DNA from 2 places in the Streptomyces sp. NPDC053542 genome. Region 1 is predicted to be linked to the other one. Evidence: riboswitches for the same ligand, from Rfam matches in the RefSeq annotation. Region 1 holds a riboswitch; the other holds the start of a gene.
The links. Region 1 has a riboswitch for cyclic di-AMP ahead of ACIGXO_RS23985 (NlpC/P60 family protein). Riboswitches for the same ligand answer to the same signal wherever they lie in the genome.

Region 1 (4,795 bases):
TGGCCGCCGCCTCCGTCTCCGGCGCGACCGACAAGGACGAGGACACCGCCGTACAGGCCGCTTCGGACGCCTCGGCGGTGAAGCCGTCGGCCGCGAACAACAAGCTGGACTCCCAGCTCTCCAACCTGAGCGCGGACGCGAGCGATTTCGCCGACCGGGCCAGTCGTACGCAGGAACGTCTCGACCTGCAGGCCCGGGCGGCCGCCGAGAAGAAGCGGCGGGCGGAGGAAGCGGCGCGCAAGGAAGCGCTGCGGCCGAAGTTCGCGCTGCCGGTCAAGCAGCACGGGCTGAGCGCGCTCTTCGGGCAGGCCGGCGTGAACTGGATGTCGCTGCACTCCGGCATCGACTTCCCGGTCAGTTACGGCACGCCGGTCATGGCGGCGACCGACGGCACCGTCGTCACCAAGTGGAACCCCGCCTACGGCAACATGATCGAGGTCACGGCGCCGGACGGCACCGAGACCTGGTACTGCCACCTGAGCAGCGCCAAGATCCGCTCGGGCTCGGTCAAGGCCGGCGACGTCATCGGGTACTCCGGCAACTCGGGCAACTCCACCGGCCCGCACCTCCACTTCGAGGTGCACCCCAACGGCGGCGACGCGATAGACCCGCTGCCCTGGCTGCGCTCCCACGGCATCAACCCGAACTGAGCAACAGTGCACGAAGGCGGCCCGCCCCCTGGGGGTTCGGGCCGCCATCAGTGCGTACGGTCCGTGCGTACGATCCGTGCGTACGACTACAGCTTCTCCACCGGCGCGTACCGCAGCAGCAGCCGCTTCGGCTTCTCGCCGCCGAAGTCGATCGTGGCCTCGGCGTTGTCGCCGCTGCCCTTGACGCCGACGACCGTGCCCAGCCCGAAGCTGTCGTGCGTGACGCGGTCGCCGATCGCCAGCGCGACCACCGGGCGGTCCTTCGCCCGCCGGGTCGCGAAGCCGCTCGGCCCCGCCTTGCTCCGCGAGGAGGAGACGGACGACGAGGCCCCGAAGCCGCCGCCGGACAGCCCGGAGGACAGCCCGCCCATGGACGCGGACGGCGTCGCCGGGCCGGTCCGCTTCCACTCGACGTACTCCTCGGGGATCTCCTCCAGGAAGCGGGACTGCGGGTTGTACTGCGGCTGGCCCCAGGCGCTGCGCATCGTGGAGCGGGTGAGGTACAGGCGCTCCTGGGCGCGCGTGATGCCGACGTACGCCAGCCGCCGCTCCTCCTCCAGCTCCTTGGTCTGGCCGAGCGCGCGCATGTGCGGGAAGACGCCGTCCTCCATGCCGGTCAGGAAGACGGTCGGGAACTCCAGGCCCTTCGCGGTGTGCAGGGTCATGAGCGTGATGACGCCCGTGCCCTCCTCGTCCTCGTCGGGGATCTGGTCGGAGTCGGCGACCAGGGCGACCTGCTCCAGGAAGTCGGAGAGCGTACCCGGGTTCTCCTCGTCGCGATCCTGCTCGAATTCCAGGGCGACCGCCGCCAGTTCCTGGAGGTTCTCGATGCGGGTCTCGTCCTGCGGGTCCGTGGACGCCTGGAGCTCCGCCAGATAGCCCGTACGCTCCAGGACGGCCTCCAGGACGGTCGCGGGGCCGGCGCCGGACTCGACGATGGTCCGCAGCTCCTCCATGAGCGTGTTGAAGCGCTTGACGGCGTTCGAGGAGCGCGCGGCCATGCCGTACGCCTCGTCGACGCGGCGCAGCGCCTGCGGGAAGGTGATCTTCTCGCGCAGCGCGAGCGCCTCGATCATGGCTTCGGCGCGGTCGCCGATGCCGCGCTTCGGCACGTTCAGAATGCGGCGGAGCGGGACGGCGTCCTCGGGGTTGGCCAGCACGCGCAGGTACGCGAGGACGTCCCGGACCTCCTTGCGCTCATAGAAGCGCACGCCGCCGACGACCTTGTACGGCAGCCCGACCCGGATGAAGACTTCCTCGAAGACACGGGACTGGGCGTTCGTGCGATAGAAGATCGCGACGTCGCCGGCCTTCGTCTCGCCCGCGTCCGTCAGCCGGTCGATCTCGTCGGCGACGAACTGCGCCTCGTCGTGCTCGGTGTCGGCGACATAGCCGGTGATCTTCGGGCCTGTGCCGGCGTCGGTCCAGAGGTTCTTCGGGCGGCGGTTCTCGTTGCGCTCGATGACGGCGTTGGCGGCCGAGAGGATCGTCTGCGTGGAGCGGTAGTTCTGCTCCAGCAGGATCGTGGTCGCGTCCGGGTAGTCCTCCTCGAACTGGAGGATGTTCCTGATCGTGGCGCCGCGGAAGGCGTAGATCGACTGGTCGGCGTCGCCCACGACGCACAGCTCGGCGGCGGGCACCTCGGCCGTCCCGGGGCCGACCAGCTCGCGCACGAGGGTGTACTGCGCGTGGTTGGTGTCCTGGTACTCGTCGACCAGGACGTGCCGGAAGCGGCGGCGGTAGTGGTCCGCGACGTCCGGGAACGCCTGGAGCAGGTTCACCGTCGTCATGATGATGTCGTCGAAGTCCAGGGCGTTGGCCTCGCGCAGCCGTGCCTGGTACATCGCATACGCCTCGGCCAGCGTCTTCTCGAAGCCGTCCGCCGCCGACGCGGCGAAGTCCTCGTGATCGATGAGCTCGTTCTTGAGGTTGGAGACCTTGGCGCTGAAGGACTTGGGCGGGAAGCGCTTGGGGTCGAGGTCCAGGTCACGGCAGACCAGGGCCATCAGGCGCTTGGAGTCGGCGGCGTCGTAGATCGAGAACGACGACGTGAAGCCCAGCTTCTTGGACTCGCGGCGCAGGATGCGCACGCAGGCGCTGTGGAACGTGGACACCCACATGGCGTTGGCGCGCGGGCCCACCAGGTCCTCGACGCGCTCCTTCATCTCGCCCGCGGCCTTGTTCGTGAACGTGATCGCGAGGATCTGGCCGGGGTGGACGCCGCGCGCGCCGAGCAGATGCGCGATGCGGTGCGTGAGGACGCGGGTCTTGCCGGAGCCGGCGCCGGCGACGATGAGCAGCGCGCCGCCGCTGTGCACGACGGCGGCCTTCTGCTGGTCGTTCAGCCCCTCCAGGAGCGCGGCAGGGTCCACCGCGGGGCGGGCGGCGCCGTCGCGGTAGTACGCGTCCCGCTGCACGGGAGCGTCGAAGCGGCCGCCGAAGAGGTCGTGCGGCACCTCCTCCGCTGCCGGACGGTCCTCGTCCTCGGGAGGCGGCGGCTCCTCGTCCTTGGGATCGAGGTCCGCCAGGAAGCTGTCGTCAAAGAGGCTGCTCATCGCCCACCGAGTCTAGGCCGCCCCACTGACAACGCGGTCCGGACCGTGGAATTCCGGGGGGAGGGGGAGCGTACGGCACGCCACCCGGCCCTCACGGACAGACAACAGCACCGGACAGTCCGTGGTCAGAACCGGTCCGGCATCGCCCCGGACACGACGAGATCACGAAAAGGTATCGGGCAAAACGAACATCAGCCTTCACAGAAGTCACACGAGTTAGCTACCGTGCCGACCGGGCAGCCCGCCCCACCGCCCGGCGAAAGCGCCGGCACGGGCCGCCCCGCCGAGTCCGGACCACCGCCCCCAGAGCGGCCGGAGCCGGGGACCCACACGTACCACCGGGGTGAATCGGCCGCTACGGAGCGATCCGTACGGCCGTAGGGCACCTTCCGTAGTACGCCGCAGCACGCGGCACACGCCCGAACCCGACAGCTAACCCGGTAGGCGGTCCACGGAAGGAGTCGCCGGCCTTGGCGTCTCATCGCAAGCCGCGCACCCGCATCCTCGCCGTGCCCGCGCACCGCCGTACGGCGGCCGGGCTCACCACCGCGGCGCTCGCCTCCGTCACGCTGCTCACCCAGAGCGCGGACGCGGCACCCAGAAACCCCAAGCCCTCCATAGAAGAGGTCAAGAAGAAGGTCGATGGCCTGTACCGGCAGGCCGAGGTCGCCACCCAGAAGTACAACGCCGCCAAGGAGCGCGCCGGCACGCAGCGCGAGAAGGTGGACGAGCTGCGCGAGGACGCGGCCCGGCGGACCGAGAAGATGAACGAGGCCCGGCGCGAGCTGGGCACCTTCGCCTCCGCGCAGTACCGCTCCGGCGGGCTGAGCCCGACCGCGCAGCTGATGCTGGCCCGGGACCCGCAGCAGTTCGTGGACCGCAACCACCTGATGGAGCGGCTCAGCGGCCGCCAGCAGGAGGCGGTCGCCGACTACCAGGACCAGCAGGCGCAGGCCGGACGCAAGCGGGCGCAGGCGATCAGGAGCCTGGAGGAGCTGCAGAAGTCCCAGGAGACGCTGAAGACGTCCAAGCGGGACGTCCAGGACAAGCTGACCGAGGCCCGGCAGCTGCTGTCCCGGCTGACCGCGCAGGAGAAGGCGCGGCTGGCGGAGCTGGAGCGCCGGAAGGAGGCCGAGGCGCGGCGCAAGGCCGAGCGGCTGGCACGGGAACAGGCCGAGCGCGAGCGGCAGGAGCAGCAGGACGGCGGGTCGGGCGGTACGAACGACGGGTCCGGGTCCGGGGGTGATACCGGGTCCGGGACGGGGACGGGCTCCGGGCTGCCCGACGGTTCGTACGCGACGAAGGCGGAGAAGGCGATCGCCTTCGCCCGCGCGCAGCTCGGCAAGCCGTACGTATGGGGCGCGACCGGCCCCACGTCGTACGACTGCTCGGGGCTGACCCAGGCGGCGTGGAAGGCGGCGGGCGTCTCGCTGCCGCGGACGACCTGGGACCAGGTGAAGGTGGGCACGCGGGTCGCGACGGGCGATCTGCAACCCGGTGACCTGGTGTTCTTCTACGACGACATCAGCCACGTCGGGATGTACATCGGCGACGGCAAGATGATCCACGCGCCGAAGCCGGGCGCGAACG
Region 2 (4,795 bases), on a different contig from region 1:
CGGTGTACGGGCTTGAGGCCGTCGCGTGCGTCGGGCAGGGCGCGCGAGTAGATGACCGAATACGCGTACTCCAGGAAGGAACCCTGCATCTCATCGACGACGTCGATGTCGAGGATCCGCTCCTCGAAGTCCTGGGGCTCCGGTGTGCCCCCTGACGGCGGGGTCTTCGTGCTGCGGCGGGCCATCGCGGCTGCGGCTCCTTCGCTCGAACTCTGCTTCGCTTACGGCTACGGCGTCTGCTGGACCGGGCAGGTCGGCGCGGTGCTCGCGCCCCCTGCCGGGGCAGGCCCGACGGCTGAGTCTGCCGGGATCTGCCGTGCTCCGTCGCGCTCAACGGCCGAACCTGTCGCGGACCATTGTGGACCGCCGCACTGACATCGCCGACCGCGACCCGTCCGTAGCGCCCCTGCGCACCGGCCGTGCCCCGCCTCCTGAGCCCCGCGCACAAGGGCCGCGCGGGGCCCGGAAGCCGCGCGAGCGGCGGCGAACACCAGAGCGGAACGCAGGTGCGGAGCGCCCGGATCCGGGGAATCTCCTTCCGGCGGGGGTGCCGGACGGGAACTTCGCCAGATGTCGGCGCGCTTGCATACAGTGACAGAACTTCCTCGCAAGCGGATCGAAGGGACGTACATGCCCATGGGTCACACGGCCACAGAACAAGCCGGCTCCGGCGGCCTGACAGCGACCGAGCACCGGCTGGCCAATGGCCTGCGCGTGGTGCTCTCGGAGGACCACCTGACCCCCGTCGCGGCGGTCTGCCTGTGGTACGACGTCGGCTCCCGCCACGAGGTGAAGGGCCGCACGGGCCTCGCGCACCTCTTCGAGCACCTGATGTTCCAAGGGTCCGCGCAGGTCAAGGGCAACGGTCACTTCGAGCTGGTGCAGGGCGCCGGCGGCTCGCTCAACGGCACCACGAGCTTCGAGCGCACGAACTACTTCGAGACCATGCCGGCGCACCAGCTGGAGCTCGCCCTGTGGCTGGAGGCGGACCGGATGGGTTCGCTGCTGGCCGCACTGGACGAGGAGTCGCTGGAGAACCAGCGCGACGTGGTGAAGAACGAGCGCCGCCAGCGGTACGACAACGTGCCGTACGGGACCGCGTTCGAGAAGCTGACGGCGATGGCCTACCCCGAGGGCCACCCGTACCACCACACGCCCATCGGGTCCATGGCCGACCTGGACGCCGCCTCCCTGGAGGACGCGCGGAACTTCTTCCGCACGTACTACGCGCCCAACAACGCCGTGCTGTCCATCGTGGGCGACATCGACCCCGAGCAGACGCTCGCCTGGGTGGAGAAGTACTTCGGGTCCATCCCCGGCCACGACGGCAAGCAGCCCCCGCGGGACGGCTCGCTGCCCGAGATCATGGGCAAGGAGCTGCGCGAGGTCGTGCACGAGGAGGTGCCCTCGCGCGCCCTCATGGCGGCGTACCGGCTGCCGCACGACGGCACCCGTGAGGCTGATGCCGCGGACGTCGCGTTGACGATCCTGGGCGGCGGCGAGTCCTCCCGGCTCTACAACCGCCTGGTGCGCCGCGACCGCAGCGCCGTCGCGGCGGGCTTCGGCCTGCTGCGCCTGGCGGGCGCGCCCTCGCTGGGCTGGCTGGACGCGAAGACCTCGGCCGGCGTGGAGGTGGCCGCCATCGAGCGGGCCGTCGACGAGGAGCTGAAGCGCTTCGCCGAGGAGGGCCCGACCGCCGAGGAGATGGAGCGCGCGCAGGCCCAGTTGGAGCGCGAGTGGCTGGACCGCCTGGAGACGGTCGCCGGGCGCGCGGACGAACTGGCCCGGTACGCGGTGCTGTTCGGCGACCCGCAGCTCGCGCTGAACGCCGTACAGCGCCTTCTGGACATCACCCCGGAGGAGGTCAAGGCGGTCGCCGCGGCCCGGCTGCGCCCCGACAACCGCGCGGTGCTGGTCTACGAGCCGACCCGGCCCGCCGAGGCCGAGGCGGCCGCGGCCGCCGGCGAGCCGGAGGCCGCCGCTGCCGCCGTCCAGAACGACACCGAGACCAAGACCGAGGAGGCGGCCCAGTGACCGACGCCGTGACCCCGACCATGACCTTCCACCCGCAGCCGCAGGCCGGGCAGCCGAAGCCGTGGGCGTTCCCGGCCCCGGTGCGCGGCGCGCTCGGCAACGGCCTGACGGTGCTGCGCGCCGACCGCCCGGGCCAGCAGGTCGTGGCCGTCGAGATCAACCTCGTCGCGCCGCTGGACGCCGAGCCCGAGGGCCTGGACGGCGTCGCCACGATCATGGCGCGGGCGCTCTCCGAGGGCACCGACAAGCACGACGCCGAGGAGTTCGCCGCCGAGCTGGAGCGCTGCGGCGCCACGCTGGACGCGCACGCGGACCACCCCGGTCTCCGTGTCTCCCTCGAGGTCCCGGCCTCCCGTCTCGTCAAGGGGCTCGGCCTGCTCGCCGACGCCCTGCGCGCCCCGGCCTTCCCGGACAGCGAGATCGAGCGCCTGGTGCGCAACCGCCTGGACGAGATCCCGCACGAGCTGGCCAACCCGGCCCGGCGCGCCGCGATGGCCCTCTCCAAGGAGCTGTTCCCGGCCACCTCCCGGATGTCCCGGCCGCGCCAGGGCACCGAGGAGACGGTGGCGCGCATCGACGCCGCCGCGGTCCGCGCCTTCTACGAGGCGCACGTACGGCCCGCCACGGCCACCGCCGTCGTCGTCGGTGACTTCACCGGGGTGGACCTGGACGCGGCGCTGGAGGACACCCTCGGCGCGTGGACCGGCTCCGCCGCCGAGCCGGTCGCGGCCTCGCCCATCGTCGCGGACGACACCGGCCGCGTGATCATCGTCGACCGCCCCGGCGCCGTCCAGACGCAGCTGCTGATCGGCCGCATCGGCGCCGACCGGCACGACCGCGTCTGGCCTGCCCAGGTGCTCGGCACGTACTGCCTGGGCGGCACGCTCACCTCCCGCCTGGACCGTGTGCTGCGCGAGGAGAAGGGCTACACCTACGGGGTACGGGCCTTCGGGCAGGTGCTGCGCTCCACCCCTGAAGGCACGGGTGCGGCGATGCTCGCCATCAGCGGTTCGGTGGACACGGAGTCCACGGGTCCGGCGCTGGAGGACCTGTGGAAGGTGCTGCGGACGCTGGCCGCCGAGGGCCTGACCGACGCCGAGCGCGATGTGGCGGTGCAGAATCTGGTCGGCGTGGCGCCGCTGAAGTACGAGACGGCAGCCGCCGTCGCCGGGACGCTCGCCGACCAGGTCGAGCAGCACCTCCCCGACGACTTCCAGGCGGAGCTGTACCGGCGCATGGCCGAGACCGGGACGGTCGAGGCGACCGCCGCCGCGGTCAACGCCTTCCCGGTGGACCGGCTCGTCACGGTCCTGGTGGGCGACGCCGCGCAGATCGCCGAGCCGGTGCGGAAGCTGGGCATCGGCGAGGTGTCGGTCGTCACGGGCTGATGCGGAGCGGGCCGGCGGCGGTCCCGGACCGGCGCCGGCCGGGGCGATAGCGGTCGTGAATTCGCCTGCGTGGTACGGCGAAGGGACGGGGCGGAACGCGTCGTACCGGTGCCGTCACAGGGTGACGTGAACCGTGCCAACACCGCTCGCATAGCAGGACATAAGGGATCCCGGGTCGCTAAAGCGGCCCGGGATCTTCGCTTTTGTCCGGAATGCTGTAGGTGGTTGCCTCCGTGGCGTGTGGCGTCCGGCACAAACCCCCGATTCTGTTTGCTGATCGCGAGATGTCCCCTTTAGCGTCGGTCCGGCTGTTCGTCAGAAGTGCGCCGCGCCCGCGGCCGCCGGGCAGTCATCGCCGAGTCCCCGTACGGCGCGAGCCAGGGGAGCCGGGGACCCACATGTCCCCTTGGGGTGAATCGGCGTCCTCTGCGGAGGCCGCCGTAGGAGACCTTCCTGCTCCGAACCCGTCAGCTAACCCGGTAGGCGAGAAGGAAGGAAAGGAGTACGCCGGTCATGGCGTTCACCCGTGCCACCGGCAAGCACCGCCGCCCCGGCCGTGCTGCCCGGACCACCCGCAACATCGCCGGCATAGCCGCGGCGACCGGCGTCGTCGTCTCCATCGCCTCCCCGGCGCTGGCCGCGAACGAGGACCCGGCCGCCGCCACCGACACCGGCCTGACCCGCGCGATCGCCGACACCGGTGACCGGGTCGCCGACAACATCGTCGCGCAGGCCGACGCGCAGGAGGAGGCCGCCGAGGTCGCCGCCGCCCGTGCGCAGGTCGAGGAAGCCGCCGTCAAGAGCGCCGAGGCCGCCAAGAAGAAGGCCCAGGAGGCCCAGCGCAAGGCCGCCGCCGAGGCCGCCGAGAAGAAGGCCGCGGCCAAGAAGAAGGCGGCGGAGAAGCGCGCCTCGCGCTCCGACGCCCGTACCGCCCTCAGCCCCAGCGGCTTCGTCGCGCCGATCGCCGGCAGCTACGTCTCCACGCCGTACAAGGCGTCCAGCGGCCTGTGGTCCTCCGGCAGCCACTCCGGCATCGACTTCCACGCCGCCTCCGGCACCGCCGTCCACGCCGTCGGCGCGGGCACCGTCGTCGAGGCCGGCTGGGGCGGCGCCTACGGCAACAACATCGTCCTGAAGATGGAGGACGGCACGTACACCCAGTACGGCCACCTGTCGTCCATCGGCGTCTCGGTCGGCCAGAAGGTCTCCGCGAACCAGCAGATCGGGCTGTCGGGCAACACCGGCAACACCACCGGCCCGCACCTGCACTTCGAGGCGCGCACCGGCCCGGACTACGGCTCGGACATCGACCCGGTCGCGTACCTGCGCGCGCACGGCGTCAACGTCTGAGCAACGTACGGCGCTCTCCGCGT

Region 2: linked by a shared signal. The riboswitch ahead of ACIGXO_RS07445 (M23 family metallopeptidase) and the one ahead of ACIGXO_RS23985 (NlpC/P60 family protein) in region 1 are both predicted to bind cyclic di-AMP.

What each region holds. Positions count from the first base shown of each region.
Region 1 covers NZ_JBITXL010000008.1:285,200-289,994, reverse strand. Annotated here, with positions in the region: gene ACIGXO_RS23995 (M23 family metallopeptidase) at 1-650, shown strand, start outside; gene pcrA (DNA helicase PcrA) at 737-3,205, opposite strand; cyclic di-AMP (ydaO/yuaA leader) riboswitch at 3,494-3,668, shown strand; gene ACIGXO_RS23985 (NlpC/P60 family protein) at 3,676-4,795, shown strand, end outside.
Region 2 covers NZ_JBITXL010000002.1:731,727-736,521, reverse strand. Annotated here, with positions in the region: gene ACIGXO_RS07460 (DNA topoisomerase (ATP-hydrolyzing) subunit A) at 1-185, opposite strand, end outside; gene ACIGXO_RS07455 (M16 family metallopeptidase) at 637-2,034, shown strand; gene ACIGXO_RS07450 (M16 family metallopeptidase) at 2,055-3,422, shown strand; cyclic di-AMP (ydaO/yuaA leader) riboswitch at 3,766-3,923, shown strand; gene ACIGXO_RS07445 (M23 family metallopeptidase) at 3,936-4,772, shown strand.